Regions from separate parts of the Chryseobacterium sp. GP-SGM7 genome, predicted to be linked through region 1. Evidence: riboswitches for the same ligand, from Rfam matches in the RefSeq annotation. Region 1 holds a riboswitch; each other region holds the start of a gene.

Region 1 (3,284 bases):
CATTATGCTGTTTTAAAATTTTAGACAGCTCAACACTTTCATCAATATTCCAACCGTTTTCAGCATATTCTGTCCCGGAAATTCTTACAAAAAGAGCAACATTTTCATTTAATTCCTGGTTAACAGCGTCTACAATTTCAATTAAAAATCTAATCCTGTTTTCAAAACTTCCGCCGTATTCGTCAGTTCTCACATTCGAAAGTGGAGATAAAAACTGATGAACCAAATATCCATGAGCTGCATGAATTTCAACAACATCAAAACCAGCATTTACAGCACGTTTTGCAGCATTTTTAAAATTCTGAATCTGTTCTTTAATTTCTTCTACAGTCAATACGTGTGGAATTCTTTCTGTCGGGTGATAAGGAATCGGACTTGGCGCGAGAGTTTCCCAGCCTTCCTCCAGAGAAATCTGTTTATTTTCCCACGTAGAACCTTTCCTTCCTGCATGTGCCAATTGAATTCCTATTTTACTTTCTGAGTTTTTATGAACAAATTCTACAATTTTCTGAAGTTTTTCAGCCTGTTCGTCATTCCAGATTCCCATGCAATGATTGGTAATTCTGCCTTTCGGTTCTACGCCGCTTGCTTCCACAATTAAAAGTCCGGTTCCACCTTGAGCCCGACTTCCGTAATGAACAAAATGAAAATCATTAGCCAGACCATTTTCAGCAGAATACATGCACATTGGCGACATTACCCAACGGTTTTTCAGCTCTACATTTCTGAATTTTATAGGAGAATATAACATTGAATTTATTTTTTAAAAGTTTAAATTTACGATTTACTATCGTAACAAAGATATTGCCAGCTTCGTCAAAAAGGTTTACTTTTATGCCCCTTTTTACGCAGACAAAAATGAAAAAAGATATAAAAATCAGTTACGAACATTTCAAAAGCAGGAACGACCTTAACGAAGTTGAAAACAGCCTTTTTGAAAAAGCAATTCAGGCAAGAAAAAATGCTTATGCACCTTACTCCAACTTCTTTGTGGGTTGTGCGGTTTTGCTTGAAAACGGCGAAATTTTCTCAGGAAACAATCAGGAGAATGCTGCTTTTCCTTCCGGACTTTGCGCAGAAAGAACTGCATTATTCTGGATTGGAGCTAATTTTCCGAATCAGATTGTTAAAAAAATATTTGTTGTAGGCGGACCAAAAGAATTTTCAGAGAAAAACCCTCCGATTCCGCCTTGTGGAGCTTGCCGACAAAGTATTATTGAATATGAAACCAAGCAAAATGAAAATATCGAGCTTTATTTTTCTAATTTAAATGATGAAGTGATTAAGGTGAGTTCTATTAAAGATTTGTTGCCGTTTTATTTTGACGGAACGTTTTTGTAGTAATTTTCCCACAGATTAAACAGATTAACACAGATGATTGAAAATATTTTTTTATTATTTTGCTTTAAAAAACTTTAATTTAAATAAAGATTAAGATTATATTTTAGCATTAATAAAATTTAATCTTTCTTTTCAAAAAAACTATATTTGCAAAAATTTTGGTTTCCAAGGTATTGGAACTAAGAGGGAATTGGGTGGAAATCCCAGACTGTCCCCGCAACTGTAAATCGCAACCTTATTTTCTACAAAAAACCACTGTCAAAAACGGGAAGGTGTAGCAAAAGCGAAAGTCAGGAGACCTGCCGGAATTTTAGAATATTAATAAATGATTGCTTTCGGAGGAAAGGCAAATAGATTATGATTTTAAAAAGAACACTCGTTTTGGTTTCTGTTTCTTCCTGCTTTGCCTTATATTTTGGTCAGGAAAAAACGATTGATACCGTATATGTTTTCGACAATCAAATGAAAAAAGTTAAGCTTTTTCATTCGTTACATACTTTATCTCCTAAAGATATTCAAAAAAACTCGTCTAACCTTTCTGAAGTATTGCGTTTTCAATCGCCGGTTTACATCAAAGAAAATGGTCGTGGTGCAGTTTCTTCACCTTCTTTCAGAGGAACAACGGCTCAACAGACTGCTTTTGTCTGGAACGGAATTAATATTAATTCTCAGTTTTTAGGACAGGGAGACATTAATAATATTGCACTTTTTGGATATGATCAAATGGAGATCAAATCTGGTGGCGGAAGTGTGATTTACGGAAGCGGAGCCATTGGCGGAAGTATTCATTTGAATAATAATCTGAGCTTTAATAAAGGTTTTAGCGGATTATTTAACTCTGAAGCTGCATCTTTCGGGACTTACAACAATTTTTTGAAAGCAGGTTACAGCAATGATAAATTCAGCATTAAAGCTTCGGGAAATTATTTTATCAGTGAAAATGATTATAAAGTTCCGGAAAAAAATAACTATATCAACCGAAACGGAAAGTTTTACAATACGACTTTTAATTTTGGAGCAGCTTATAAGATTGCCAATCATCAGACAATATCATGGCAAAGTCAGTTTTATGATGCTTCACAAAACTACAGAATTCTTGAAGAGAACGGAAATAAGACCAGTTATAAAGCACAGACTTTAAGAAGTTTACTTTCCTGGGACATTAATAAATCTAGAATTTCAAACAGTTTAAAAGCAGCTTACACAGAAGATAATTTCCAGTATTTTGGAGTTTATAATGCACCTTTTACGAGCGGTGGAATTAATAAAAATTACATTTTCAAAAATGATTTTAATTATTTCATCATTTCTAAACTGAATATTAATGTGATTGGTGAATTTCAGCAAAATCAGGGCGATGGTTTAGGAGATTCTGGGATAAAAAATGTAAGTAGAAACATAGGCTCAGTTGCTGGTTTATTAAGATATTTTGCAACACCGAATCTTAGATTTGAAGCAGGAATTAAACAAGATTTTGTTGAAAATATAGATTCGCCTCTTCTCTACTCTTTTTCAGGAAAATGGAAAGCGAACAGTTGGTATCAGGTTAATGTAAACGCATCAAAAAACTTCAGATTCCCTTCATTTAATGATCTGTACTGGAATCCGGGAGGAAATCTTAATCTGAAATCCGAAACCTCGGTTCAGGCAGATATGAATCATGAATTTAGTGTGGCGGGTTTTACGCTAAGTTTAAACCCGTATTATATGAAAATCGATAATATGATTCGTTGGTTACCAACAACGTTTGGTTATTGGGGAGCTTTTAATACCGATAAAGTAGAATCTTATGGTTTGGAATCTCAATTGAGTTACCAAAAAAGTTTTAATAAAAATCATTCTGTAAAGCTAATTGCAGGATATGTTTACACAAAATCCGTAGATTTGGCAACTCAAAAACAGCTGACGTATGTTCCGTTGCATAAAATGTCTTCGAATATAGA
Region 2 (3,284 bases), on a different contig from region 1:
ATCATTTTTTAAATCTCAATTTGGAATCGAAAAAGGTTTTAAGATAAATGAAAATCTAAAGCAAATTTTTGTGATTGAACACATCTTTTTTATAAGAGTTTATTCCGACACTTAAAAATAATTCCTATTTTTGTGTTATATTTCAAAAACGGTCAGCCTATTTGGGAATATGACAAAAAAATAGAAATGAAAGTAAAAAAAATATTATTTAGCATATTAATCGCTATTGTTGTAATCATATCGATATTCCTTTATATGAATAAGGATAAATTTGTCTATGTAGGTTCGGTGGATATTATTGAAGTCGATTGCAGCAAAAAACGTCAAATCCTGAGCGAAGTTTTAGAAAGTGACCAACGGATTAGAAAAGCAAATGAACCCATCAAATACGCTAAAGAAGATCACAGGAATCAGGAATTAGTAATCAGCATTATTGAAAAGTGCGGTATGCCTACATTAAAAGAGGTGGATCAAAAACAAATGGATGCAATCTGGTTGGGATTGCAACATAGTAGTAAAGAAATCAGAATAAAGTATTTTCCTTATGTAGAAAAAGCGGTAAAAAATGGAGACTTATCTAAACAACAATACGCATTGATGAAAGACAGGATGTTAATGGACGAAGGAGAACCCCAAATATATGGTTCACAAATAGAAAATGGTAAATTGTATAAATTAGAAAATCCTGAAACTGTAAACGAAAGAAGAAAAGAAATGGGATTGGAACCAATAGAGGATTATTTAAAGTATTTCAATATTAAGTTCAATCCGAATTAACAACACAACATATAATCACATAGACGACTCCTGTCATAATTAAATGGAGTGTGTCTACCGTAATTTAGATTTTATTTAAGGAAAAAGGTTTCAACGAACAGTTAAGTTTTCCGAAACCTTTTAAATAAAGACTGAAAGTGACGAATGGCAGTCAAAAACTACCGCTCATCTATTATAAAATTTGAATTGGTTTCTTAAATTCGTCGATTGCCACAAAAGTAAAATCTCCCACAATCGCCTTTTCTCTTTCGTAAGAGTACATTTGTTCAGTGTAGATTTCTACGTTTACTTTCATACTTGTATTTCCTACTTGAGAAACTCTCCCGATTAATTCTACAATCGTTCCTGCAGGGATTGATCTTTTAAAATCAATTTTATCGCTACTAACGGTTACCACACGTTTTCTCGCAAATCTTGTTGCAGCAATAAAGGCAACTTCATCCATCAATTGCATCGCAGTTCCTCCAAAAAGGGTGTCGTAATGATTGGTTGTATTGGGGAAAACGGCTTTGAAAATTCGGGTTTCCGAGGCTTGAATTCTTTCTTCTGTAGTCATATTTCATTATTAAATTAAAGCGAAAATGAAATACTATAACAATCCACAGAATAATTCGGGAACATAAAATTCCCAAAGAATTATAAGATCAATAAACTTCAAATCGCGAAAGTTTTTGTCTAAAGAAACAGGCAGGTCTCCTGACTTGTAACATCTTTATCCCTTCCCATTTTGTTTAAAACGAAACAGTGGTTTATTATAAAGACTTTGGTTACTTACAGTTGCGCGACAGTACGTGATTTTCACACGATTCCCTTTTAATCTGCGTTAAGCAAAACCCAATTTCCTGAAAAGTAAAAAGCAAAAAGATTTCCTCTGAAAGCTCAATTCTTTTCGGTTGCAAAAGTACTAATAATAAAGGATATTTTCTAAGAATTATTCAGGATTACTGAAAATGATCTGGCTGATTGCTTTGCCTTCTTTAATCGTCCAGAAAGTGGTGTATCTGTTTTCACCGGATCCATTAATCATATAAAGAAAAACATGATCATCGTCCATTGAAGTTACGCCCATGTTTTCAAAATCTTTGGTAGGCTGAAATAAATTTTTTATCCCTTCTCTCACGAAAACTGAACCTCTGCCCGGTTGTTGTACTCGAATAGATTTTATTTCAGTTAAATCTTCAGGAAGCTCTTTGCTGATTCCCCAAGGTTTTTGCTTGTCAATTTTAACGATGTTCCCTTCTGCATCTTTTTCCTGCTTTTTGAATTTTGCGTTGGAAGGATAAATATCAATCACCACTTTTGTTCTCTGGTTTGCCGGAGTTTTAGGATTGTTATTGTCAGTAAAAGTAACAGATCTACCGTTTTTAGATAAAACAGGAGTGAATTTCGGAAGCTGATCGATAAATGCAATCCGGCCTTTGTTTACCATCCCTTCTTTATTAAGACTGTCGTATCTTACAAATGGTTTTGGTAACTCTTCTTTTTCGGGATATTTAATCCAGATCCAGTCGGTTTCTCCCGGAGCGGGTTTTACATAAACAAAAACATCACCTTTTTTCATTCTGATTTTATCAACGATTTTACGGTAGTCTTCTTTGTGTACACGCACCATCGCATAACCATCTTCAGCTTTTACAACACCAAAAGGAACTTTATTCTGTGCATTAATCAACGCAAAAGAAAAAATACTGAATATCGATAAAAAGATTGCTTTGTTTATGAAAGTCATTATAAAGAATATTTGTAGCTCAAAGATATAAATTAAATATTTTTCGGAAGATAATTAAACTGCTTCAATTCTTTTAAATCTTTAACCGGCCTTAAATAACCTTCAGAAAGCAGAAAAAAATCATCAGAAACATCCAAAACATCATGATATTGATGATCTGAAATGATAAAACCTTTATTTTCAGTTTGTTGTTTAATAATTTTTTTTAATTCGGTAATCATTTTTGGTGACAAACTGTGAAATGGCTCATCCAATAAAACAAACTCTGCTCCTGAAAATATAATCAAAAGGGTTTCTATAATTCTTAATTCTCCTCCTGAAAGTGTTTTTGGAGTTTCATTTAAAAAAGGTCGAACAAATTCTACATCAAAAATTTCTGTATTGTTTTTTTCAGTACAAAACAAACCGACAAGACTTTTGATTTTTATATTCTTAGGTAAAAAAGAATGTTGAGGCAAATAAGCAATCTTATTTTTTCTGTCCGACTGATTTCTCAGAATTTCATTATTAAACTTAATAAATTGCGTTTCACCTTTAATAGTTCCAAAAATAATCTGAAATAAAGTTGATTTTCCTGAACCGTTTCGTCCTAAAATTCCGGCAATTTTTCCAGTTTCTAAACTTAAAAAGATGTCTTTCAAAATATCTTTTTCACCAAAAGATTTCGTAATGCTGTCAATGTGAAGTTTACTCATAAAAATGCACTCACAAATTTTAAAATAATTCCCAGTAAAATTGTAATACTCCAAAGTTGTATTCTTGAAAAACCAAAATTTGC
Region 3 (3,284 bases), on a different contig from region 1:
TAAGAGATTTGAAAACTGACAAAAATGTCCTATTCTTAAAAACAGATATGGAATACGGTCATGGAGGTGCTTCCGGAAGATTTGATTATCTGAAAGATATTGCGCTTGAATATGCATTTATGTTTAAACTGGAGGGAATTAGTAAATAAATGAGTTCTCGCAGATTTAGCAAATTTTGCAGATTATTAAATGACTGAAAATGAAATTTCATATATAATTCGTAAATGTATTTTTAACGTTTACAATCAATTAGGGCCTGGTTTATTGGAATCAATTTACCAAAGAATATTAATCTACGAACTTGAAGAAAATGGCTTAAATGTAAAATCTGAAGTTTTAATTCCAGTATATTACAATAACAAAAAGTTTGACTTAAATTTTAGAATTGATATATTAGTGGAGGATAAAGTAATTTTAGAATTAAAATCTATAAAAGAATTAGAAGCAATACATTACAAACAACTGTATTCTTATCTAAAATTATCAAACAAGAAATTGGGCTTATTAATCAACTTTAATACGACAAACATTATCGATAGCATAAAAAGAGTCGTTAACAATCTTTAAATCTGCTAAATCAAAATAATCTGCGAGAAAAAATAAAGGTTCTTGCAGATAGCAAATTTCACGTACTAAATTTAATTTATAAAAAACAAAAAAGATAATATAGAAACTATGAGAAGAAAAATAGTTGCAGGAAACTGGAAAATGAACAAAAACGTCATTGATGCTCAACAATTAATGATTCAGTTATTAAGTTACAAAAATGAAAATACAACCAACTGTGAAGTTTGGATTGCACCGCCTTCATTGTATTTAATGATGGCAAAAGATATTTTTGAGAAAAACGAAATCGGAGTATTTTCTCAGGATATGAGCGAATTTGAAAGCGGAGCTTATACAGGCGAACTTTCAGCAGATATGCTTGAATCTATCGACGCAACCGGTTCTTTGATCGGTCACTCTGAAAGAAGACAATATCACGGTGAAACTGACGAAAGCTGCAATAAAAAAGTAAAATTAGCTTTAGATAAAGGTTTAATTCCTGTTTACTGTAACGGAGAAACTTTAGAGCAAAGAAAAGCCGGACAACATTTTGACGTGGTAAAAACTCAGACCGAAACTGCTCTTTTTACTCTTTCTGCTGAAGAAATAAAAAAAGTGGTGATTGCTTACGAGCCAGTTTGGGCAATCGGAACGGGTGAAACTGCAACGCCGGAACAGGCGCAGGAAATTCACGCTCACATCAGAGGAATTATCGCTGAAAAATACGGACAGGAAGTTGCTGACGAAATTTCTATCCTTTACGGTGGTTCTGTAAAGCCTGATAACGCAAAAGAAATCTTCTCTCAGCCAGATATCGATGGTGGTCTTATCGGTGGAGCTGCTTTAAAACTTGAAGATTTCTCAAAAATTATTGAAGGTTTTAATTAAGAAAATTATTCATACGAAAAAGTAAAGACATATCATCTGGTATGTCTTTTTTAGTTAAATTAATAAAATATTGATTTTTAAATTATTTATTATTCAACATAATTTAAAAATTATTAAACTATTAATAAAATAACAATCAAAATTTAAGTAATATCTTTGCAGAAGTTTAAGGTTGAACCTCGAGTTCATTAATAGGGAATCAAGTGAAATACAATAATTCTTGAGCTGTACCCGCAACTGTAAGCTATTCGACTTATTATAAGGAAAACCACTGTTTTGCCTGAAACAAAATGGGAAGGTAATAATAAGATGCAAGCCAGGAGACCTGCCTTAAATGAATTTCAACTTTCGGGAAGAAAAGTTTATGAAATAAGAATCTTTATAGGTTTTTTCATGAATGTTTTTCCCTGCAGTGAAGTTTCGGGAATAAAACTTTAATTTAAATTATATCATGAAGAAAATCTATTTTCTTATTCTTGCGTTTGTAATTTCTTTTGCAAATGCTCAGACTGAAGGAGTCTTGGTACTCAACGAAGGCGGTGCGGGAAGCAATTCTGCTGAAATTTCTTTCATTAATAACCAATCGGTTGTCACCAACAATTACTACAAAAGTAAAAATAACAATGCTGTATTGGGCGATACAGCTCAGGATATTAAAATTTTTGGTGATAAGATTTTTGTAGTTTTAAATATTTCAAACCAAATCAAAGTCATCAACAAATCTGATTTTTCATTGATTACAACAATCTCTTCCAATCTTGACAATCCAAGATACATCGCATTCAGCGGAAATAAATTTTATGTAACCAATTGGGGAGGAAACGGTTCTACAACAAATTACGTATCCGTTTATAATATAAGCACTTATGCTCACGAAGCAAATATTCCTGTAGGAAATGGTCCTGAAAAAATCTTTGCTAAAAACAATAAATTGTATGTTTTATTGAAAGGAGGTTTCGGATTGAATCAGTTTATGGATATTATCAATACTACAACCAATACGGTTGAATCTCAGGTAAATGTCGGAAATTCTCCAAACAGTATTTTTGAAAAAGATAACTTATTGTATATTATGAGTTCGGGAGATCCTTATTCTGCAACATCTTTTGGAAGACTTACTGTTTACAATACAACGACACAAACTGTAGCCTCAAGCACAACATTTCCGGTGGGAGTAAAACCATCTTATATGGACACCGACGGAACGAATATTTATTACATGAACGAAGCTTCGATTTATAAAACATCAATCGCTTCGCCTTCAATTACTACAACTCCGATTGCCATTACGCCGATTACGGTAAACAGCTATGGAACTGCTTATGGATTTAATGTTGTAAATAATAAAATATATGCAGCTGATCCACAAGGATATATTGCACCGGGAAAAATTTACACTTACGATCTACAAGGTTCTTTATTAAACACTTTTACGGTAACTTCCCTGCCAAACCAAATTATTGCATACAGCAACGCTTCTCTTTCAACTGTTGAAAATGCTAAAGCTTCTAAATTGTCATTATATCCGAATCCTGCAAGCAACAAATTCTTTGTCGAGGGTTTATATTCGGGAAATGTTAAGGTTTATGATTTAAATGGAAGAATTGCAATTAATACTCAATATTCAGAAAACGGAATTGATGTAAGTGCACTTTCTAAGGGAATTTATATTGTAAAAATTACTGATAAAAATAACAGTTTCAGCGAAAAATTAATCATTAAATAAGATTACAATGCGAAAAATATTTAGTCTTTGGTTTATTCTTATTGTTGGAAATTGTCTAGCGCAATTTACGGCGAATGATGTAAAGTTTTTTGTGGGAACAGGTTCTCAGACTGCGTATTTTGTT

What was found. A riboswitch is a leader RNA that binds a small molecule or an ion and turns the genes downstream of it on or off. The one in region 1 is predicted to bind cobalamin.
Region 2: another riboswitch for cobalamin. It lies ahead of ACOOWA_RS13500 (acyl-CoA thioesterase); the one in region 1 lies ahead of ACOOWA_RS12230 (TonB-dependent receptor plug domain-containing protein).
Region 3: another riboswitch for cobalamin. It lies ahead of ACOOWA_RS03335 (T9SS type A sorting domain-containing protein); the one in region 1 lies ahead of ACOOWA_RS12230 (TonB-dependent receptor plug domain-containing protein).

Annotation. Positions count from the first base shown of each region.
Region 1 covers NZ_JBMHFF010000002.1:774,855-778,138, reverse strand. The annotation lists gene namA (NADPH dehydrogenase NamA) at 1-751, opposite strand, end outside; gene cdd (cytidine deaminase) at 859-1,341, shown strand; cobalamin riboswitch at 1,484-1,663, shown strand; gene ACOOWA_RS12230 (TonB-dependent receptor plug domain-containing protein) at 1,699-3,284, shown strand, end outside.
Region 2 covers NZ_JBMHFF010000003.1:236,135-239,418, reverse strand. The annotation lists gene ACOOWA_RS13510 (HD domain-containing protein) at 1-47, shown strand, start outside; gene ACOOWA_RS13505 (DUF6624 domain-containing protein) at 187-777, shown strand; gene ACOOWA_RS13500 (acyl-CoA thioesterase) at 950-1,333, opposite strand; cobalamin riboswitch at 1,446-1,630, opposite strand; gene ACOOWA_RS13495 (hypothetical protein) at 1,709-2,506, opposite strand; gene ACOOWA_RS13490 (ATP-binding cassette domain-containing protein) at 2,539-3,201, opposite strand.
Region 3 covers NZ_JBMHFF010000001.1:736,188-739,471, reverse strand. The annotation lists gene ACOOWA_RS03350 (S9 family peptidase) at 1-149, shown strand, start outside; gene ACOOWA_RS03345 (GxxExxY protein) at 190-567, shown strand; gene tpiA (triose-phosphate isomerase) at 676-1,434, shown strand; cobalamin riboswitch at 1,587-1,782, shown strand; gene ACOOWA_RS03335 (T9SS type A sorting domain-containing protein) at 1,886-3,160, shown strand; gene ACOOWA_RS03330 (T9SS type A sorting domain-containing protein) at 3,168-3,284, shown strand, end outside.